One region of the Streptomyces sp. Je 1-4 4N24 genome, then DNA from elsewhere that is predicted to be linked to it. Evidence: riboswitches for the same ligand, from Rfam matches in the RefSeq annotation. Region 1 holds a riboswitch; the other holds the start of a gene.
What was found. Region 1 has a riboswitch for ZMP and ZTP ahead of glyA (serine hydroxymethyltransferase). Riboswitches for the same ligand answer to the same signal wherever they lie in the genome.
Positions count from the first base shown of each region.

Region 2: another riboswitch for ZMP and ZTP. It lies ahead of SLV14N_RS36090 (bifunctional 5,10-methylenetetrahydrofolate dehydrogenase/5,10-methenyltetrahydrofolate cyclohydrolase); the one in region 1 lies ahead of glyA (serine hydroxymethyltransferase).

Region 1 covers NZ_CP110836.1:3,479,881-3,491,078, forward strand. The annotation lists gene SLV14N_RS14865 (cytochrome P450) at 1-699, shown strand, start outside; gene glyA (serine hydroxymethyltransferase) at 775-2,061, opposite strand; ZMP/ZTP riboswitch at 2,104-2,195, opposite strand; gene rocD (ornithine--oxo-acid transaminase) at 2,325-3,530, shown strand; gene SLV14N_RS14880 (tetratricopeptide repeat protein) at 3,571-4,911, opposite strand; gene SLV14N_RS14885 (hypothetical protein) at 5,105-5,461, shown strand; gene SLV14N_RS14890 (hypothetical protein) at 5,650-5,880, shown strand; gene SLV14N_RS14895 (DUF6879 family protein) at 5,855-6,367, shown strand; gene SLV14N_RS14900 (helix-turn-helix transcriptional regulator) at 6,393-7,238, shown strand; gene SLV14N_RS14905 (hypothetical protein) at 7,567-7,749, shown strand; gene SLV14N_RS14910 (glutathionylspermidine synthase family protein) at 7,872-9,062, opposite strand; gene SLV14N_RS14915 (hypothetical protein) at 9,079-9,474, opposite strand; gene SLV14N_RS14920 (Ig-like domain-containing protein) at 9,671-11,198, opposite strand, start outside.
Region 2 covers NZ_CP110836.1:8,313,274-8,324,471, reverse strand. The annotation lists gene SLV14N_RS36120 (FAD-dependent oxidoreductase) at 1-1,115, opposite strand, end outside; gene SLV14N_RS36115 (S-(hydroxymethyl)mycothiol dehydrogenase) at 1,167-2,252, opposite strand; gene SLV14N_RS36110 (IclR family transcriptional regulator) at 2,441-3,241, opposite strand; gene SLV14N_RS36105 (bifunctional 3-phenylpropionate/cinnamic acid dioxygenase ferredoxin subunit) at 3,409-3,732, shown strand; gene SLV14N_RS36100 (NAD(P)/FAD-dependent oxidoreductase) at 3,729-4,901, shown strand; gene SLV14N_RS36095 (NADH:flavin oxidoreductase) at 5,110-6,231, shown strand; gene SLV14N_RS36090 (bifunctional 5,10-methylenetetrahydrofolate dehydrogenase/5,10-methenyltetrahydrofolate cyclohydrolase) at 6,327-7,181, opposite strand; ZMP/ZTP riboswitch at 7,203-7,291, opposite strand; gene SLV14N_RS36085 (hypothetical protein) at 7,423-8,367, opposite strand; gene SLV14N_RS36080 (hypothetical protein) at 8,530-8,913, shown strand; gene SLV14N_RS36075 (hypothetical protein) at 8,981-9,202, shown strand; gene SLV14N_RS36070 (flotillin family protein) at 9,311-10,549, shown strand; gene SLV14N_RS36065 (sigma-70 family RNA polymerase sigma factor) at 10,599-11,198, opposite strand, start outside.

The DNA.
Region 1 (11,198 bases):
GCCGTCCTCGGGCAGGTCGTCGAGGCCCGGCGGGCGGACCCCGGGGACGATCTGACCAGCGCGCTGATCGCCGCCCAGGAGGAGGACGGCGACCGGCTGAGCGCACGCGAGCTGGTCGGCACCCTGCTGCTGATGATCGTCGCCGGACACGAGACCACGCTCAATCTGATCACCAACGCGGTGCGGGCCCTGTGCACCGGCCGCGAGCAGCTGGAGCTGGTCCGGGCCGGGCGGGCGACGTGGGACGACGTGGTCGAGGAGACGCTGCGCCACGACAGCCCGGTCGCCCACTTCCCTTTCCGCTACCCGGTCCGGGACCTGGAGCTCGGCGGCACGGTCGTGCCGCGTGGCACCCCGATGCTGGCCTCCTACTCCGCGGCCGGCCGGGACCCGGAGGCGTACGGCCCCGACGCGGACCGGTTCGACGTCACCCGGCGGCCCGCCGCCCGGCATCTCTCGTTCGGCCACGGGCCGCACTACTGCCTGGGCGCGCCGCTGGCCCGGCTGGAGGCGACCGTCGCCCTGGAGGCGCTCTTCACCCGCTATCCGGCGCTGGACCTCGCCGTCCCGGACGCGGAGCTGCCGCCGCACCAGAGCTTCATCGGCAACAGCACCCATGTCCTGCCGGTCCGGCTCACCGGCTCACCGGCTGATCACGGCCGGGGAGCCGGTGAGCCGGGGAGCCGGGCGGGACGGTGAGCCGGGCGGGGCGGAAGGTGCGGACGGGGCAGAAGGTGCGGACGGGGCGGATGGGGCCCCGGTACTCCGCGGGCCTCAGGCCGTCGGCAGTCCCGGTGCCGGGTAGGCCGCCATGAGCTCGGCCACCTCCGTACGGATCACCGCCAGCGCCTCCTCGTCGCCCTTCGCCGCGGCCTGGACGCTGCGGTCGATCCACTCGGCGACCAGCGGCATCCGCTCCGTGCCCAGTCCGCGGGAAGTGAGGGACGGGGTGCCGATGCGGATGCCGGAGGGGTCGAAGGGCTTACGCGGGTCGAAGGGGACGGTGTTGTAGTTGACGACGATGCCGGCCCGGTCCAGCGCCTTCGCGGCGACCTTGCCCGGGACGTCCTTCGAGGTGAGGTCGATCAGCACCAGGTGGTTGTCGGTGCCGCCGGAGACCAGGTCGTAGCCGCGGGCCAGCAGCGCCTCGGCGAGCGCCTTGGCGTTGGCGACGACGGCATGCGCGTAGTCACGGAAGGACGGGGCGGCCGCCTCGCGCAGCGCCACCGCGATGGCGGCGGTGGTGTGGTTGTGCGGGCCGCCCTGCAGACCGGGGAAGACGGCCTTGTCGACGGCCTTGGCGTGGCTCGCCCGGGACATCAGCATCGCGCCGCGCGGGCCGCGCAGGGTCTTGTGGGTGGTGGTCGAGATGACGTCCGCGTGCGGCACCGGCGAGGGGTGGGCGCCGCCCGCGATCAGCCCGGCGATATGCGCGATATCGGCGACGAGGACGGCATCCACCTCGCGGGCGATCTCGCCGAAGGCGGCGAAGTCGATGGTGCGGGGGACGGCGGTACCGCCACAGAAGATGATCTTCGGGCGTTCCTTGCGGGCGAGGTCGCGCACCTCGTCGAAGTCGATCAGCGCGCTCTCCGGGCGTACGCCGTACTGCACCCCGCGGAACCACGTACCGGTCGCCGAGACGCCCCAGCCGTGCGTGAGGTGCCCGCCCATCGGCAGCGCCATGCCCAGCACGGCGTCGCCGGGCTCGGCGAAGGCCAGGTAGGCGGCGAGGTTGGCGGGCGAGCCGGAGTACGGCTGGACGTTGGCGTGTTCCACGCCGAAGACGGCCTTGGCCCGCTCGACGGCCAGCGTCTCGACGCGGTCGATGTTCTGCTGGCCTTCGTAGTAGCGACGGCCCGCGTACCCCTCGCTGTACTTGTTCTGCAGGACGGTGCCGGTGGCTTCCAGGACGGCGGCGGAGACGTAGTTCTCGCTGGGGATCAGTCGCAGCGTGTCGGCCTGGAGCTGCTCCTCGGCGCCGACCAGCGCGGCCAGTTCGGGGTCGGCGGCGCTCAGCGCGGGATGCGAAAGGGGCTGTGAGACATGGGGCTGTGACATGGCGTCCTCCGGGGCGGTCGATCGGTGTTGCCGGTCGTGGTCCCGGGGTGCCCAGGCGGGGCGGCACCTCGTGATGGTTGCCGCGCACCGCTTCCTCGAGGTTGCTTCCCCGTACGCCAGTCGCAGTGCGCAACGCAGAGTCTAAGACACCCCCAGGGCCCTGTCCGGCGGATCTTCGCAGGCCGGGCGCTCCGGGCGAGCGCAACAATGGAGAGGGACGCGGCAGTGCCCGCGCCCGCACGGCCTACCGAACGGAGCCACCGGTGACGTCCACGGAACGCGGCATCGCCGCCGCCGAAGCCCACAGCGCGCACACCTACCATCCGCTGCCCGTCGTCGTGGCCACCGCCGAGGGTGCCTGGGTGACGGATGTGGAGGGCCGCCGCTACCTGGACATGCTCGCCGGGTACTCCGCGCTGAACTTCGGGCACGGCAACCGCCGGCTGCTCGACGCGGCCACGGCGCAGCTGGAGCGGGTCACGCTCACCTCACGCGCCTTCCACCACGACCGGTTCGCCGATTTCTGCACCCAGCTGGCGGAGCTGTGCGGGATGGAGCTGGTGCTCCCGATGAACACCGGCGCCGAGGCGGTCGAGACCGCGGTGAAGACGGCCCGTAAGTGGGGCTACAAGGTCAAGGGCGTCCCGGACGGCCGGGCGAAGATCATCGTCGCGGACAACAACTTCCACGGCCGGACGACCACCATCGTCTCCTTCTCCACCGACCCCGAGGCGCGCGCCGACTTCGGCCCGTACACCCCCGGTTTCGAGATCGTCCCGTACGGCGATCTGGCCGCGCTGGAGGCCGCCGTCGACGCCGACACGGTCGCGGTGCTGCTGGAGCCGATCCAGGGCGAGGCGGGCGTGCTGGTGCCGCCGCCGGGCTATCTGGCGGGCGTACGGGAGCTGACCCGCAGCCGGAACGTGCTGTTCATCGCCGATGAGATCCAGTCGGGGCTGGGCCGCACCGGCCGGACCTTCGCCTGTGAGCACGAGGGCGTGGTGCCCGACATGTACGTGCTGGGCAAGGCGCTGGGCGGCGGTGTGGTGCCGGTGTCGGCGGTGGTCTCCTCCCGCGAGGTGCTGGGCGTCTTCGCACCCGGCGAGCACGGCTCGACGTTCGGCGGGAACCCGCTCGCCTGCGCGGTGGCGCTGGAGGTCATGGCGATGCTGCGGACCGGTGAATTCCAGCAGCAGGCCGTGGAACTGGGCGAACATCTGCACAGCGAGCTGGGGCTGCTGGTGGGCGGCGGCGCGGTGGACGCGGTGCGCGGCCGCGGACTGTGGGCCGGTGTGGACATCAACCCGTCGCACGGCACGGGACGGGAGATCTCCGAACAGCTGCTGGCGCGCGGGGTGCTGGTCAAGGACACCCATGGCTCGACGATCCGGCTCGCGCCCCCGCTGGTCATCAGCAAGGAGGACCTGGACTGGGGGCTCGGCCAGCTGCGGGGCGTGCTGGAGGGATGAGACGGAGGCCGGACGCGGGCTGCTCTCATGTGCCGGCCTCCTAGGCCAGGATTGAGGCTGGGGTGACGAGCCGGGCACGTTCGTGGAGTTCCCGGGCGGCGTGGTTCTTGAGGTGGGGGCGGATGAGCTTGAACATCTTCCCCATGCGCCGGTCGACCCGCCCGCTTTGCACCAGGGGATATTCGTCCAGCGCTTCATTCCATGTCGCACAAGCCGCTTCCAGGTGCCCCACCTCAAGTTGGAATTCGGCGAGTGTGGCCCGTTCCTTCACCCGGGACCGGCGGTAGATGTCGTAGCACAACCTGTCCGATTCACGCATCGCCGCAACGGCTCCGGGAAGGTCTCCCAGCTCATGGCGAACATGGCTGATGTGGTAGTGCAGAGATGAGGGGTCATAGGACCCGAAGGCTTTCGCTCGCGCCTCAGCCTTTTCCATGGAAATTTCGGCCTCGTTGAGGTGCGCCAGTGCCTTGTGGCGGTCTCCTGTTTGCGCAGCGGCGTGTGCCTGCTGGCCCGCAAGGAAGGCGAGCATACGCGGGCCCGCCTGCGGAGAGGCAGCGGCAGCAGCATCGGCCAGTCGCATGGCTTCACGGCCGTGCCCCAGGTCAACTGCCTGCACACTCATACCCCGCAGTGTCGTGCAATACGTGAGGTGGTCCTCAGCGGCGCCGGCCAGTTCCAGTGCCTTCAGGTAATACTTCTGCCCCAGCCCCTCCACCCCCTCATCCACAGCCATGTATCCGGTGAGATAGCACAGGTCGGAGGCTGCCGACAGCATTGCCTTGCGTACCGATTCCGGCGCCTCAGCCCGCAGGTACGGGGCCACGGTATTGACGAGGAAAGCCGCAGCCATGGGGCGGGCGTGGCGTCCACCGCATTGGTCGTCGAGTTCCGAGATCCGTTCGGTCATGGCGATGACCGTGTCAACTTCCGGCATACCGATGCGCGGAGTTCGGCCGGTTTGAACGGCTTCCATCCGTCCGACTACGTCCGGCCAGTTGGGAACGGTCAGCGCAACGGAAAAGAGCCCTATACCGAGAACGCCGCGGCGCGAGGGGTCCATATCTCCCCTACCGAGATCGATCAGCCCTTCAACCGTGCCCGGAGTGGCGTGCGAGCTACTGACCGGTGCGGGGAATCCAGCCTCCGCATGCGTGACCGGACGTCCCAGCTTCCGCGCCAGGGCCTCCACGATCAGCGGTCTGGCCTGCTCCTTCGGCAGGTGCCCTTGGCGCCACTGATGGGCCGACGGCTCGCGGTACTTGAGCGGGGTTCCTCGCTCGGTGCCGATGCGGTTCACGGCCTGGACGAACTGCCGCAGCGTCCAGCCGGTTTGCCGGTAGAGCCGTTCAAGGTGCCGGATCGGTTCCCGAGTGCCCACTAGCCCTCAACTCCCCGATGTGCGCGAGCGTTTAAAGCTCTTAAAAGCCGCTTCCACTGCCACCGTACCGCTGGGCGTAGCGGAGCGGTTGCCCAGAGCGAGGAAGGCCCTCCTCACTCCAGGCAAAGAGGACCCCCGCGACCGTGGTGGACGGCCCGGGGGCGCGGCCCTCAACTACAAGGGAGTTGACGACATGCCCAACGCTACAGCGAGGGTCTTCGTCCGGCTGCTGCCGTGGACCGGCCCGGACGGGAAGCCGTGCTTCCTGGCAGGCGACGGGACCGGATATGTCTCCCGCATCGCCGACCGGATCGAGGAGGAGCAGCTCAGCTCCGCCGACGATCTCATCGACGAAGCCCGCCGCATGCTTGCCGGACGGGCGTGGACGCCCGGGGAACTGCACCTGCTGGCCGTTGAATTAACCGCAACCCTTGCCGATGTGCGCAGGGTGGCCGAGAGCCGGGGCGGGCGCTTGACCGCCCTCGGCCACGACGCCCCGGACGATGCCGAAGGCGAAGGGCCCCGGCTTCCGGCGGAGACGTCCGGATGAGGCGGGTACCTGTCAGCGCACGCCTCGGAGCAGGGGCCTTGGCGGCGGAGCTGCTCTGGGGTGTGCAGGGGCGCGACCGGGCTGGCATCGGTCAATGCTTAGAAGTTCGTGCAAGTCGCTGGCGCGCCGCGGCGGCTCAGGCACAAGCTCGGACATGTTGATCGTCACCCGAGGCGACGGAGGACACCATGGCTTTGCACCGGCTGGGCAAGGACCCCGAGAGTCCGAACAACGGCTCCCCGACTGTGTACCTGGACGATGAGAGCGGAAACTATGTCCTGCAAGGGTGGCGGGTCACGGACCCCGAGCGCCTGGCGCAGATGGACGTTCCCAGCCATGAGACCGTGTTCGAGTTCCCGAAGCGCATGATGCAGTTCTTCCCGGAGGTGAACGGTGACGACGGCGGAGTCGACGTTTGAGGAGCTGTTCCGGTCGGCCCAGCACACCGCGTGGCACTTCGAGGCCAGGGACGCATACGCGCTGGACGAGGCGTACCAGGAGTGGATCGCCGGCAACCACTTCGACCCCGCCAAGCGATGGCCGTGGTGGATCGATCTTGTCTCGGCTTCGGTGGCCCGTGGCGTGGAGGTGCGCCGAGCGCGGGTCGTCTCGGAACCCGTATCCGCCTACATCCGGTACGAGCACGCGCTCACCGGTGGACACAACGTCAAGGCCGGAGAGTCGGTGCGCTGGCTCCCCCGTCGGCAAGCCTCATCGTTGCTGTTGCCGGGCAACGACTGCTGGGTCTTCGACCGTTCGTCGGTGCTGTTCAATCACTTCAACGGTGACGGGGAGATGACCGGTGAAGAGCTGGTGACCGACCCCGGTGTGGTCCACGTCTGCGTATCCGCGTTTGAAGCGATCTGGGAACGGGCGACTCCCCACGAGGAGTACCGGCCAGTCTGACAGTACGCACTCGGAAGACTCGATCGTGACGTCGTCGTCCAGCATCCAGCAGGCCCGAGAGGCCCTTGGCAAGCGCCTGCGCGAGATTCGCAAGGATTCGGGGCTGACAGCCCGGGAGTTGGCCGCCCGGGCCCGCTGGCATGAGAGCAAGTGCAGCCGCATTGAGAACGGCCGTACCGGGCCGTCTGACGATGATCTGCGGGTGTGGGCGCTGCACTGTGGAGCGGAGGGACAGACGGCCGATCTGATCGCCACCGCACGCAATATCGATGGTGCGTATATCGAGTGGCGGCGCATGGAACGCTCCGGACTCCGCCGTGCACAGGAGTCGGTTCTCCCATTGTGGGAACGAACGCGGCACTTCCGCGCCTACTCGTCGTGGCTGATCCCGGGGCCCTTCCAGACGCGTGCGTACATTGAGGCACTCCTCAGGGCGATTCGTGACCGGCGGGCGCTTCCCGACGACCTGGAGGAAGCTGTCCGAGTCCGCGTGGACAAGCAGCGCATCCTGTACGAAGGGCCGCGCCGCTTCGCTGTGATCTTGGAGGAGAGCGCACTTCGCCACCGGATCGGCGGCGCTGCGACGATGGCAGGTCAGCTTGGGCACCTGTTGTCTCTGGCTGCGCTGCCCCACATCAGCCTCGGGGTGATCCCGCTGCACGCGGACCGTACCGCGCTGTGGCCGGTGGAGGACTTCTGGATCTTCGATGAAGCCCAAGTCAGCGTTGAGCTGGTGTCTGCCTTTCTCACCATCACGCAGCCGCACGAAATCAGCATGTACGCCCACACCTTCGCGGGCCTCGCCGAACTGGCCGTCTACGGGGCTCCGGCACGGACTCTGATCACAGCAGCGATCGATTCTCTGGGGTGAGTGCGCGCAAGTTCGCGCAAATTCGTTGAGGTCAACTCTTCAGCATTCCTAGCTTGTCGCCGTACGGAAAGCGTCGGAGGGACGCCGGCAGCCCGAGCACTGGCGGGCGCTATCCGGCGGAACGCTGGACCTGAAGAAGGGCCCGGCGTGTGGCTGTGCCAAGTGTGTGCGGCGATAGCCGGTATCAAGACTCCCGCCCCGGCTGCGGAATACCCGGACAGGTCGAGCGGCCGGGGCGGGTGAGCACCGCAGGGAATCCCCTGCGGCCCTACGGGCCATGCCTCGACGGTACGGCGGCATGGCCCCTCATGGAAGAGGAGGTTGGTAGATGAGCGTCGCAGCCGTTGAGACGTACGAGACGCGCACGGCCGATGCTGAAGGGTGGCGCGGAGTCCCCTTCCGGCACCCGGCCGACATGGAGGCGGACGGCGGCAAGCACGACGGCGGGCCCATGCCCCCGGAGGCACCCCGCGACCCGCAGCCCGGTGGCGGGGACAGCGACAACACGTAGTCGCGAATACCGAGGGCTCTCCATCCTCACTGGCCGGTCTCGCAAGCCCCGCCCGGTGCACCGGGCGAGGCTTGCTGCTGTCCCCCCCCCGCAGGGGCGCCCGAGCGGATCCCTCGGCGGGTTCAGCGGATCACATGCGGCAAGAACCGCGCGTACTCATCGGTGACCAGGCCCGCCGACTCCCGGATGCCGAGCCCCGCCGCCTCGTCCTCGACGACCCAGGCACCGAGCACGACCCGGTTGCCGTCGAAGTCCGGCAGGGGGGCCAGCTCCTGGTAGCAGCAGGGGTCGTCGGGCCCGCGCAGCACCGGTTCGGCGCCCGGCTCGTGCAGGGTGACACCGGCACCCTCCCGGCCGAGCAGCGGCTTGGCGACGTAACCACGGGTGTGCGCCAGCTCGCGCGGCCCGTCGAGGTAGGCGGGCAGCAGATTCGGATGCCCCGGATACAGCTCCCACAGGATCGCCAGCAGCGCCTTGTTGGAGAGCAGCATCTTCCAGGCGGGCTCGATCCAGAGGGTGGAGCCGGTGCCGCCGCCGTTGTCGAGGCTGTCCAGGACGTACGGGCCGAAGTCGTCGGTGGCCAGCCACTCCCACGGGTAGAGCTTGAAACAGGCCCGCATGAAGCGCAGCCGCTGGTCGACGAAGCGGCCCGACAGCCGGTCCCAGCCGATGTCCTCCATCGAGATGGCGACCGTCTCCAGGCCCGCCTGCTGCGCCGTCTCCTCCAGATAGGCGACGGTCATCAGATCCTCGCCCAGCTCGTCGCCCGCCGAGTGCGCGAAGTGCAGCGGTGCGCCGGGCGGCAGCAGCGGGGCCTGCCGCTTCCAGGCCGCCACCAGCCGCTCGTGGAGCGAGTTCCACTGGTCGGCGCCGGGAAAGCGCTCCTCCATCCAGAACCACTGGGGGCTGGCGGCCTCGACCAGCGAGGTCGGAGTATCGGCGTTGTACTCCAGCATCTTGGCCGGACCGCTGCCGTCGTAGTGCAGGTCGAACCGCCCGTAGAGGGAGGGGAGTTCCTCGCGGCGGCGCCAGGACTCGGCGATCAGCTTGGCCAGCCGCGGGTCCTCGATGCCGAGGTCGGCGAAGCGGTCCTGGTCGACGATGTGCGCGGCCGCGGCCAGGCACATGCCGTGCAGCTCCTCGACGACCTCCTCCAAGGCCTCGACCTCGGGGAGGGTGAAGGAGTAGTACGCGCTCTCGTCCCAGTACGGGCGCAGCGAGTCGTCCGGGTATCGGGTCAGCGGGTAGATCAGGCCCTGCGCCTCGACGGTCTGCTGCCAGCCGGGGCGCGGGTCGATGGTGTGGCGTTCCATGCCGTGCGTCGCCCGCTCAGCCGCCGGAGGAGCCGTGCCGGCCGCCCGAGCCCGAGCAGCCGAAGCCGCCGCGGTTGACGGCCGTGCTCTTGCTGAAGGTGCCGTTGTCGGCGTATTTGCCGCCGGAGTTGTCCGGGGCGTAGTACCACTGGCCGTCGACGGACTGCTTGCCGCGGCCGCTCTTTCCGTATCCGCCGCTGCTGGAACCGCTGCTTCCGGAGGACGAACTTCCGCTTGCCGAGCATTTCTTGGAGTCGACGATGCGATAGCCGTTGAGCGTGTCGTAGCTGTTGCGGTCGACGCAGCGCTTGTCGGGCTCGGAACCGCAGGACGTCAGGGCAGCGGCGAGCGCGCCCATGCTTCCCAGAATGACCGTGCTCGACCGCAGCCGCCGGCGTGCTTTCTCCGCCATGTCGTGCCTTCCCCCGTGAACATTTGTCTGAGCACGGACAGCGTAAACGCCACCGGTGGGCCCGTCGCAAACGAGGGGCCGTATGGCGCCGGCACAAACGGGCCGGGGGACGACAGACCGGGAGCAGACAGGCGTCGGGCCGCCCTCGTGAGGACGGCCCGACGGTGTTGCGTGTGCGGTGAGAAGGGACGGTTGGTCAGATGACGGTCTGGGTGTCGGTGTCGCTGGAGCCGGTGAAGTTGGTGTCACCGGAGTAGACCCCGGTGATGGTGTAGTTGCCGGTGGTCAGCGGGGTGCTGACGGCGGCTACACCGGTGCCGTCGACCGTTCCGGTCAGGGTCACCGTGGTCACGCCATCGGTGACGGTGAAGGTGACCGTCCCGGTCGGGACGCCGCTGCCCGGAGGCTGCGCCACCACGAACGCGAAGATCGTGACCGTACCGCCGGAGACGGACGGGTCGGGGAACGAGCTGACGGTGGTGAGGGTGGATGCCTGGTTGACGGTCTGGGTGTCGGTTCCGCTGGAGGTGCTGAAGTTGGCGTCACCGTTGTAGGTCGCGGTGACGTTGTGCAGCCCCGCGTCGAGGGTGCTGGTGGTGACGGTGACCACGCCTCCGGCGACGGTGCCGGTCAGCGTGCCGCCCCCGCCACCGTCGATGACGAAGGTGACCGTGCCGGTTGGGACGCCCGCACCCGGTGAGACCGGGGCGACCGTGGCCGTGAAGGTCACCGGCTGCCCGATCACCGACGGGTCCGGCAACGAGGAGACCGCGGTGGTCGTGGATGCCTGGGCCACGGTCTGGGTGTCGGTGTCGCTGGAGCCGGTGAAGTTCAGGTCACCGCTGTAGGTCGCGGTCACCGGGAAGGTGCCGACTCCGAGTACGTTGGTCGAGACGGTGGCCGTGCCCCCGGAGAGGACGCCGACCAGCGTCGGACCGCCGGTGATCACGAAGGTGACCACCCCGGTCGGGGTACCTGCCCCCGGCGAGACCGGCGCGACCGTGGCCGTGAACGTCACCGGCTCACCGACCACCGACGGGTCCGGCGCCGAACTCAGCGCCGTGGTCGTCAAGGCCTGGCCCACCGTCTGGGTGTCCACACCGGTGGATCCGGTGAAGTCGGCGTCGCCGCTGTAGGTCCCGGTGACGACGTACGCGCCCGCCGTCACCAGCCCACTGGTGGTGACACTGGTGGTGCCCCCACTGAGCGTGCCGGTCAGCGTCACCGTGGTGACCCCATCGGTGGCGACGAAGGTCACCGTCCCGGTCGGAGTGCCCGCACCGGGCGCGACCGGCGCCACGGTGGCCGAGAACGTCACCGACTCGCCCACCACGGACGGATCCGGTGTCGTGCTCACCGCGGTGGTCGTCAACGCCGGGTTCACCGTCTGGGTGTCGGTGCCGCTCGATGTCGTGAAGTTGGAGTCACCGCTGTATGTCGCCGTGACCGTGTGCGTACCGGCGCTCAAGGCGCTGGTGGTGACGCTCGCCGTACCGCCCGAGAGCGTCGCGGTGAGCGTGGGACCACCAGTGATCACGAAGGTGACCGTGCCGGTCGGGGTCCCCACACCCGGCGCGACCGGGGAGACGGTGGCTGTGAAGGTCACCGGCTCACCGACCACGGACGGGTCCGGCGCCGAGCTCACCGCGGTGGTGGTCGACGACTGGCCCACCGTCTGGGTGTCCGTACCGGCCGAACCACTGAAGTCGGCGTCACCGCTGTAG
Region 2 (11,198 bases), 4.8 Mb from region 1:
ACGGCGCGGGCGACGCCCGCGGAGTGGGTGACCCAGACCGCCTCGGCGAGCCAGAATCCGCGCAGTTCACGGGATTCGCCGAGGACCGGCATGCCGTCGGGGGTGAAGGAGAAGACGCCGTTGAAGCCCTCGGCCACCCGGGACGAGCCCAGTGCGGGCAGCAGTCCGACGCTGTCCTGCCAGCTCGGCGCGAAGTCGTCCTCGGTGAAGGGCAGGGAGGACGGCATCACGGGCGCATTGTCGAAGGCGGGGACGCCGAAGGGGTCGACGGGCATCGGGCGGTGGGCGTAGGAGCCGATGCCGATCCGGTCGATGTGCTCGCGGAAGTAGAGGTCGCGGTCCTGGAAGCGCAGGATCGGCTTGCTCGCCTCTGTCCGTGGGTCGTTGACACCGGCCAGTTCGGGCAGCGGTTCCGTGGTGGCGTACTGGTGGGCCAGCGGCAGGAGCGGTACGTCCACCCCGGCCATCGCGCCGATCACCGGGCCCCAGAAGCCGGCGGCCGTGACGACATGGTCGGCGGGGAAGGTGCCGCGGTCGGTGGTGACGCCGGTGACCCGGCCGTCCTCCCGCTCGATCCCGGTGACGGTGTGCCGCTCCAGGAAGCGGGCGCCGCGTTGTTCGGCCCGTGCGATCTGGGCGCGGCAGGCGAGTACGGCGCGGGCCAGACCGTCGTCGGGGGTGTGGAAACCGCCGTACAGCGCGGTCTCGTCGAGCATCGGCCACAGCTCCTTGCACTGCTGCGGGGAGAGCAGTTCACCGCGGACGCCCCAGGAGGCCGCGAGTCCGGCCTTGCGGTGCAGATCGGCCCAGCGGGCCTCGGTGGTGGCGATCTCCAGACCGCCGACCGGGTTGAAGCAGGGCAGTCCGTCCACGTCGAGGGAGCGGAACTTCTGGACGGTGTAGGCGGCGAACTCGGTCATGGTCTTGGACGGGCCGGTCTGGAAGACCAGGCCGGGGGCGTGCGAGGTGGAGCCGCCGGGGGCCGGCAGCGGGCCCTGTTCGAGGACGGTGACCTCGGTCCAGCCGCGGGCGGTCAGCTCATCGGCGAGGGAGCAGCCGACGATGCCGGCACCGATGACAACCACGCGGGAACTGTGGGCGGGCGTACGGGACATGTCCCTCCTCCTGCTGGTCGGGGTGGTGCACCGAGGGTGGCTGTGACGCCGTTACAGGACCACGACGGAGCGCAGTACCTGTCCGTCGCGCATCTTGTCGAACGCGGACTCCACCTCGTCCAGGGCGATCGTCTCGGTGACGAACCCGTCGAGGTCGAGCCGTCCACTGAGGTAGCGGTCGATGAGGACGGGGAAATCGCGGCTGGGCAGGCAGTCGCCGTACCAGGAGGACTTCAGGGCGCCGCCGCGCGAGAAGAGGTCGATGAGCGGCAGTTCGATGCGCATGTCCGGGTCGGGGACACCGACCTGGACCAGGGTGCCGGCCAGATCCCGCATGTAGAAGGCCTGTCGGTAGGTCTCGGGGCGGCCCACCGCGTCGATCACCACATCCGCGCCATGGCCGCCGGTCAGTCCGCGGACCGCCTCGATGGGGTCCGTACCGCGGGAGTTGACGGTGTGGGTGGCTCCGAAGCGGGTGGCGCCGTCCAGCTTCCGGTCGTCGATGTCGACCGCGATGACCCGGCGCGCGCCGGCGATCGAGGCACCGGCGATCGCCGCGTTGCCGACCCCGCCGCAGCCGATGACGGCGACGGTGTCCCCGCTGCCCACCCCGCCGGTGTGCACGGCCGCGCCGTACCCCGCCATCACCCCGCAGCCGATGAGACCGGCCGCTTCGGGACGGGCGTTGGGGTCGACCTTGACCGCCTGTCCGGCCGCGACCAGGGTCTTCTCGGCGAAGGCCCCGATGCCGAGCGCGGGGGCGAGCGGGGTGCCGTCCACCAGAGTCATCGGCCGGGTGGCGTTACGGGAGTCGAAGCAGTACCAGGGCCGGCCGCGGCGACAGGACCGGCAGCTGCCGCAGGGCGCCCGCCAGGCGAGGACGACATAGTCGCCCGGGGCGAGATCGGTGACGCCGGGGCCGACGGACTCGATGACGCCCGCCGCCTCATGGCCGAGCAGGAAGGGGAATTCCTCGCTGATCGCACCGTCCCGGTAGTGCAGGTCGGTGTGGCAGACCCCGCAGGCCTGCACGGCGACGAGCACTTCTCCCGGGCCGGGATCCGGCACCACAATCGTCTGCGGCTCGACCGGTGCGCCTCGTTTCGCCGCGACGACGGCAAGGACCTCGTGTGGCATGCCCTACCCCTCACTGTTGCGCACTGCACGACTGGTTGCGCGATGAGAGACATCGTGGAGACGCCGGATCGGCACCGTCAAGAGGTACGGGCCAGCTCTTGTAATTGGGCTCATGACGCACCCGGACACGCGGGCGGGGCCGGAACATCCGCTCCGGCCCCGCCTCCGCGCCCGCACTCGTCACCGGGTCAACAGGCGTACCCCATCCGCCGCGACAGCTCCTCAGCTGCGGCAACGGTGCCCTTGACGACCTCGGGCAGCCGCTCCTCGGCCAGCCGGTAGGCGGGCACCGACACACTGATCGCCCCGATCACCGCGCCGTCGTGCGCCCGCACCGGCGCCGCGACCGCACGCAGCCCGAGCTCCAGCTCCTCGAACGCCACCGCGTAACCGCGCTCGACCACTTCGGCGAGCTCCCGGCGCAGCGCGGCGGCCGAGGTGACCGTCCGCTCGGTGAGCCGCGGCAACTTCCGTGCCAGCACGGCCTCCTGGACCGGTGCGGGCTGGAACGCGAGCAGCGCCTTGCCGCTGGAGGTGGCGTGCAGCGGGGTGCGCCGGCCGAGCCAGTTCTGCGCGGTGACCGACGCCGGGCCGCGCGCCTGCATGATGTTCACGGCGGCATCGCTCTCCAGCACCGCGATGTTGACCGTCTCCCCCATCTCCTCGGCCAGCTCCCGGCAGACCACCGCGCCTTCCTGCGAGATGTCCAGCCGTACGGCCGCCGCACCGGCCAGCCGCAGCACCCCGGCGCCCAGGTAGTACTTGCCGCGCTCCTGCTCCTGCCCGACCAGCCCGCGGTTCTCCAGCACGCCCAGCAGCCGGAACGCGGTCGACTTGTGGACGCCCAGCTCATCGGCGACTTCGGTCACCCCGGCCTCGCCGTGCCGGGCCAGGATCTCCAGGACCGTCACCGCCCGGTCCACCGACTGCACACTGCCCGGCTGTTTCGGCGGCTTGTCCTCCGCCTGCCCCTCCACGATGTCCGTCATCTGTTGGATCTCACCACCTGGCACCCCGGCCGAGGCCCGGGATTCGAAGGATCGGCATTTCCGGGGATCGCTTGACGCATCCGCTCCCCATCTGGATTCTGTTGCGCATAGCGCTTCATCGTGCGCACCGCGAAACTCGATGATACCGAACAGTAACAGGAGGACCCGTGATTCCTGTCTGCCATCTCGCCGATCTGCCCGCAGGCGAGTCCGTACGCATCGACACCGCACCTCCGATCGCCGTCTTCCACGCCGACGGGCAGCTGTACGCCATCGACGACACCTGCACCCACCAGGACGCCTCGCTCGCGGACGGCTGGCTGGAAGGGTGTCTGGTCGAATGCCCGCTGCACGCCGCTTCATTCGATCTCCGCACCGGAGCGCCGACCTGCCTGCCCGCCCGCCGGGCCGTGCGCACCCACCACGTGACCGTCGAGGACGGCATGATCCACGTCCACCACCACGCCGCCGAGGAGGGCACCGCCGCATGAAGTCGGTCGCTGTCATCGGGGCCTCGCTGGCGGGCCTGTACGCCGCGCGGGCCCTGCGCGCCCAAGGATTCGACGGCCGTCTGGTGATCGTCGGGGAGGAACACCACCGCCCCTACGACCGGCCGCCGCTGTCCAAGGACTTCCTCACCGGCGCCACCGCTGACCAGGGTCAACTGGCCCTGGCCGACGCCGAGGAGATCGCCGAACTGGACGCCGAATGGCTGCTCGGCACCCGGGCCACCGGGCTCGACATCCACGGGCGCACGGTGCTCCTCGACGGCGGCCGGTCCCTGACCACCGACGGTGTGGTCCTCGCCACCGGCGCCACCCCGCGCCGCCTCCCCGGCCCGGCACCCACCGGAACCCACACCCTGCGCACCCTTGAGGACGCCCAGGCACTGCGCGCACAGCTGACCCGGGGCCCGGTCCGGGTCGTGGTGATCGGCGGGGGCTTCATCGGCGCCGAGGTCGCCTCGTCCTGCGCCCGTCTCGGCCATCACGTCACCGTGGTCGAGGCCGCCCCGCTCCCCCTCGTCCCCCAACTCGGCGACACCATGGCCGGGATCTGCTCCGCCCTCCACGCGGACCACGGCGTTACCCTGCTCACCGGAACCGGTGTCGCCCGCCTGCACGACGGCGGCGCGGGGAACCGTGTCACCGGGGTCGAACTGGCCGACGGCCGGATGCTCCCCGCCGACGTGGTCGTCATCGGCATCGGGGTACGCCCCAACACCGCCTGGCTGGAGGGTTCCGGACTCCCGCTCGACGACGGGGTGTGCTGCGACGCGGGCGGGGTCACCCCGCAGCCCCACATCGTGGCGGCCGGCGATGTCGCCAGGGTGGACGGCGTCCGCGCCGAGCACTGGACCAGCGCCACCGAACAGGCCGCCGTCGCCGCACAGAACCTGCTCGCCGGCGGCACCGTCGTCACCCACCGGAGCCTGCCGTACTTCTGGTCCGACCAGTACGGCGTGCGCATCCAGTTCACCGGCCGGCGACTGCCCACCGACACCCCGCGCATCGTCGAGGGCTCGCCCGACGACCGCAGCTTCCTGGCCTGCTACGAACGCGACGGGCGCACCACCGCCGTACTGGCCCTCAACCGCCCCCGCCCCTTCATGCGCCTCCGCCGCGAACTCGCCCGCGCCACCCAGCCGGTCACCACCTGACCTCCGTCCAGGAAGGCGCGACAGCGGAACGGGAGCCGGATGACGCCTGTGGAGTGATGCCTGTGGAGTGATGTCTGCGGAGGGACGACTGTGGCGCAGCAGACACTGAGAAGCGGATGACGGAGTTGCCTTGGGGTGTTCGGAACAGCGGAACGTCTGCCGGCCGGCGGCGTTCCGCGACCGCGTTCTCTTCCTAGGAGACCCACACGTGACTCCCAGCGCCTCCGCCACCCGAGCGGCCCAGACACTCTCCCGTCCCGTCACCCTGGGCGGCCTCACCGTGCCGAACCGGATAGCCATGGCGCCGATGACCCGCGAGTTCTCGCCGGGCGGTGTCCCGGGCGCCGATGTCGCGGACTATTACGCGCGCCGCGCCGCCGGCGGCGTCGGCCTGATCATCACGGAGGGCACCTACGTCCAGCACACCGCCGCCGGAACCAGCGCCGCCGTCCCCCGCTTTTACGGTGAGGACGCACTCGACGGCTGGGGGCGCGTCGTGGCGGCGGTCCATGCGGCGGGCGGGACGATCATGCCGCAGCTGTGGCACGTCGGCATGGCCCGCCAGGCGGGCGCACCGCCGTTCCCCGACGCCCCGCCGTCCGGCCCGTCCGGGATCGCCCTCGACGGCACACCCTCCGGGCATGCCATGACCCAGCGGGATCTCGACGATGTCATCGCGGCCTTCGCCGAGGCGGCGGCCGCGGCCGAGCGGCTCGGCTTCGACGGCGTCGAACTGCACGGTGCACACGGCTACTTGATCGACCAGTTCCTGTGGTCGGGCACCAACCGGCGTACCGACGCCTACGGCGGCAGCCCCACCGCCCGCACGCGGTTCGCCGCCGAGATCGTGGCGGCCTGCCGGGAAGCGGTCTCCCCGGACTTCCCGGTCCTCTTCAGGATGTCCCAGTGGAAGATGAACAACTACCAGGCCCGCCTTGCCGATTCGCCGGAGGAACTCCAGGCGGTCGTGGCGCCGCTGACGGAGGCCGGCGTCACCGCGTTCCACTGCTCGACGCGCCGCTACTGGCTTCCCGAGTACGAGGACTCGGACCTCAACCTCGCGGGATGGGTCAAGAAGCTCTCCGGCCGGCCGACCCTCACCGTGGGCTCCGTCGGACTCGACAACGAGTTCATCGGGACGTTCAAGGGCGAACAGGCGGGCGTCGCCGGCATCGACCGGCTGCTGGACAGGCTGGAGCGGGACGAGTTCGACCTCGTCGCCATCGGGCGGGCCCTGCTCGGCGACCCGGAGTGGGCCGCCAAGATCTTCGAGGGCCGCACCGACGCCCTCGTGCCCTTCGACGCCTCGATGCTGCGGACGCTCAGCTGACACCGGACGCACCGGGCGCGGCCGGTCCGTGCCGCGCCCGGCGCCACCGCCCGCACCGTTCCGCCGGGCAGCTTCCCGGCCCCGCCGGCCGGCGGTCAGACCGCGTTCAGCTGGGCGGCCGCGGCGTCGACGGTCTGGGTGAGCAGGGTGGCGATGGTCATGGGGCCGACGCCGCCGGGAACCGGGGTGATCAGGGCGGCGCGGGTGCGTGCCGAGTCGAAGTCCATATCGCCGACGTTGCCCGGGTTGGAGCCGGCGTCTATCACGACGGCGCCGGGCTTGAGGTGCTCACCGCGCAGGAACCGGGGCCGGCCGACGGCCGCGATCAGGACATCGGCCTCCTTGGTGAGCGACGCCAGGTCGGTGGTGCGGGAGTGGCAGTAGGTGACGGTGGCATTGCGGCCGAGCAGCAGCATCCCCACCGGCTTGCCGAGGATCGCGCTGCGGCCGACCACGACGGCATGCTTGCCGGCCAGGTCGACGTCATAGTGATCCAGCAGCCGGAGGATGCCGCCGGGCGTGCAGGAGGCGAAGCCGTCCAGGCCGAAGCTCATCGCGGCGAAGGAGTGGCAGGTGACGCCGTCGACATCCTTCTCGGGGGCGATCGCCTCGAACGCGGCCCGCTCGTCGATGTGCGGGCCGGCCGGGTGCTGCAGCAGGATGCCGTGCACGGTGGGGTCGTTCGACAGCGCGGTGATCGTGTCGACCAGCTCCGCGGTCGTGGTGGCGGCGGGCAGTGCGACATGCCGGGAGAGGATTCCGGCCTTGGCGCACCGGTTGCGCTTCATGCGTACGTACGTCACCGAGGCGGGGTCCTCGCCGACGAGGACGGTCGCCAGACACGGGGCCGTGCCGGTGCGTTCGGTGAGGTCGGCCGCGCGCCGGGCGGCCTGTTCGACCATGCTGCGGGCCAGTGCGCTGCCGTCCATGAGGCGGGCTTCCGGGGACATGAGCTGCTCCTGAGCGTCGTGTGGGATCGCCCAGGCGCGCGGCACGGACCGTGGATGGCCGAGCCGCTCCCCGGTGGTACTCCACCCAAGCGCCAGTCACGGCTCGGCGCCCACTGTAATCGACGTCTGATCACCCGCCCAGGGGCGGCATCGGCCCACGGCGGCCATGGCGCTACGGCGGCCACGGCAGGCGACGCCCTCGGCGGCCCGTATGCCTCCGGCGCGCGGCGGCTCAGGCCCCTCACCCCCCTCCCTGACCGGGTGCGGAGAGGGGTGGTTGAGGGGCGGCGGTGGCCTCCCATTGACTGAGGATGCCGTCCCAGTCGTGCTGGGCAGCGGTGATGGCGTTGGCATCCCAGGTGGGCTGGGTGGGCTGCTGATACTGCTGGTGTTCCTCGTACACCCGGTATTCCTGGTACTCCTGCGGGTCCGGGTAGTTCTGGTACGGCTGCTGCTTCCAGGGCTCTTGCTCGTAGTGCTCCCGTGGGGGCTGCTGTGGTCGCTCGCGCCAGGTCAGATGTGGGGTCTCGGGTTGTGGGGAGGGCGGGGGACTGACCATCCGGCGGTGCCGGCCCGCGCGGTCCGACGCCGGAGGCTGGACCGGGCGGCTCTCGGCGGACAGCTGTTGCGCGCGGGCCACCAGCAGCCGGACGTCGAGACCGAGTTCGGTGGCCAGGGCGGTGAGGTCAACTCCGTTGTGCCAGCTGCTCATCAGGACGGCGTCCAGCGCCGGTGCCCAGGCAGGCTCGGAGGGGGGCTGGGGCACGGCGACCGGGACCGCCTGTGGTGGTGCCGAGGGGCCCGGAGGGTGCACGGCGGCCCCTGGTGCGGCGGCCGTCTGCGCCGGCTGCGGTGCGGGGGCCTGCTGTGCGGGGGCCTGCTGCGCGGGCTGCTGCGGTGCGGGGGGCTGCTCGCACGCGGGCTGGGCGAGCAGGCTCTTGGCGACCGCGCGGGCGTCTTCCTTGCCCACCGTGCGCCGGGCCAGCCGCACTTCGCGTTCCTCCAGGCCGAGCAGCTCCGCCACCACCGCGTCACTGCCCACGGTCACGGCGAAGGCGGCCAGGGTCCGCGAACGGCGGGCCTCGGCCTCGTCGAGGAGTCCCTGCGTCCGGCGGACCTCGTCATCGCTGCTGCAAAACGCCTGTGCGAGTACCGCGTGGCGCTCCCACAACTCCCTCGGTTCCATGACTGCGACAACGTTCCTTCGTCCGGATTGGACCGCTTCCCGGCTATAGATCACTGCATAAGGTGATATTCGATGGAGACGCGTCCCTGCCTGCCTGGCAGAAGTACGGACGGCTGCAAAAATACGCAGTGACCCCAGCGTCGAAGAATCGTTTCTACGGCCATGAGCGTCCCCTCTTCCGGCACCGTCGCAGGTCACGGACAGACGTCCCTCCCCCGCCCCGGGCAGATGCCGCGGTGGATCACCGCGGAGGTCATCAGGCAGACACCGGTGTACGCCGGGCTGGTGAAGCAGTGGACCGAGCGTGCCGCCACGGTGCCCGGGGTCGCCGACCCCGAGTGGCAGCGCCTGGTCTCCTACCGTGCGCTGATGGAGGAGACCGAGAGCGCCCTCACGGCCCTCCGGCCCCATCGCGCGCCCGACGTACTGCCACCGAGAAAGCCGTCGGTCCCGTCGGCCCGGCCCGCCCGTCTGGACGCCGGAACCGGGTCCGCGGCGGCCGCCGGGCCGGCGGCGCAGACGGCACCCCGGCCGGAGTACCGTTGAGTTGTCGAGGATTTACCGCTGTCCGGCGACTGCGCCGGCAGCGGCTTTGACCAGCGACGGAGCCCGGGTGAGCGCAACGGATGACACGGACTTCAGCCCGATCGGGGTGATCGGGCGGGTGACCGTCTCGATCCCGACCGACGGCCCGGGAGAGGTGCTGCTGCCCGTACGCGGCGGCTCCGAAGCCTTCGCCGCCTGGTCCCGCGAGCCCATCGCCCGGCACACACAGGTCATCGTGGTGGAGCACACCTCGGCGCGGTCGGTGATCGTCGCGCCGCTGCCCGCGTGACCCGGCGGTCCCGCAGACCGTGCCCGCCGCCCCCGTGAGCACTTCCTTTTCCCGCGGCCGTCCCCGCGCCCCGACCGAGGCCGGTCGCACCGGACCAGGAGCCTTCCGATGTTGTTCTGGCATGTTCCGGCGCCGAACGAGGCGCTGTTGATCTCCGGCTCGAAGCGCCGGGCCGGGGACGCCCAATTCCGTATCGTCACCGGCCATGGCTGCTGGGTCCTGCCCGTCAAGCAGAAGGCGTCTCTGCTGTCGCTGTCGCTGCGGGAGGCGGAGATCTCCGAGGACTGCGTCACCCAGCAGGGCATCCGGCTCGGCGTCCGGGCGGTTGCCGTCTTCAAGGTCGGGGACGACCAGACGTCCATTGCCAACGCCGCGCGCCGGTTCCTGTCCGAGCAGGCCACGATGGAGGAGCTGGTGGGGCGGATCTTCGCCGGTCATCTGCGCTCGATCGTCGGCGGACTGACCGTCGAGCAGATCATCCGGGAGCGGGACCGGGTCGCCCAGGAGGTCAAGGACGGCAGCCACTCCGAGATGGAGAAGCTCGGCATCGTCGTCGACGCCCTGCAGATCCAGGAGATCGCCGACACCTCCGGCTACATCACCAATCTCGCCGCCCCGCACGCCGCCGCGGTCGCCAGCGCGGCCCGGATCGCGCAGGCCAAGGCCGACCAGGAGGCGACCGAACGGGAGCAGCAGGCGGCGGCGCTGAAGGCCGAGTACGAGCGGGACACGGCGATCAAACGGGCCGGGTTCCTCGCCGAGACCGAGCAGTACAACGCCCGTGCCGCGCAGGCGGGCCCGCTCTCCCAGGCCAGGGCCTCGCAGGAGGTCATCGAGGAGCAGACCGCGCTGGCCCAGCGGCAGGCCTCGCTCGCCGCCCAGCGGCTGGAGGCCGAGGTACGCCGCCCCGCGGACGCCGAGGCCTACCGGCTGCGCACTCTGGCGGAGGCCCAGCGTGACCAGGTCCGGTACGAGGCGGACGCCCGCGCCTACACCGAGCGGACCGTCGCCCAGGCGCGCGCCGACGCCAACACGGCCCTCGCGGGCTCGCTGCGGGACGGCAACCAGGAGCTGATCGCCGCCAACCGCACCGTCGAGAACCTCCCCGCCCTCACCGAGGCCGCAGCCGAGGGCCTCGCCGGCGCCCGGCTGACCGTCCTCAACGGCACCGACGGGATGAACGAGATCGTCTCCGGCATCGTCGGCCAGGGACTGGCCATTCTCGACAGCCTCAAGAAGGGGACCGGCGCGCCCGATGCCACTCCCCCGCTGGCCGACGGCGCGGGATCACTGCCGCGGAAGGTGACGAAGCTGAAGCAGGACGGCGCCGGGTCCGGTGCGTCCTGACCGGACATCCGTACGGGACCGGAACGGCGTGCCGGGCCGTGGCGGCCGGTCACCCGTCGAGGACGGCGAGGTCGAGTTCCCTGAGACGGGCGGGGTCGGCGATCACGTCGTAGGCGGTGATCCTGTCGCCCTCGACGGTGACGGTGAGGGCGAGGAGCAGCCGGCCACGCGGGGCCACCACGATCCCCACGGCCCCGTTCACCAGCGCCGGCGCCGCGAACCGTGCCTTCCGCCCGAAGACCAGGGTCCCCGCGGCCACCGAGTGCGCACCGCGGAGCTCCGTCGGCGCGCCCGGGGGCAGCGCAGCGGGGTCGGCCCGGCGCACGACGTCGGGGGCCAGCACCGCGAGCAGCGCGTCGAGGTCACCGTCGCGCGAGGCGGCGAGAAAGGCGTCGACGGCCTTCCGTTGCCGGGCGAGGTCGGCGGCGGGAACGGCGGGGGTGCCCTGGACCTTGTGACGCGCGCGGCTGGCGAGCTTCTTCGTGGTCACCGGCGAGCGTTCCACGAGGGGAGCGATCCGGTCGAACGGCACGGCGAACATGTCGTGCAGGACGAAGGCGATCCGCTCGGCGGGAGCCAGGGTGTCCAGCACCACCAGCAGGGCCCGGCCGACCGAGTCGATCAGCAGTGCTTCGGGTTCCGGGCCGAT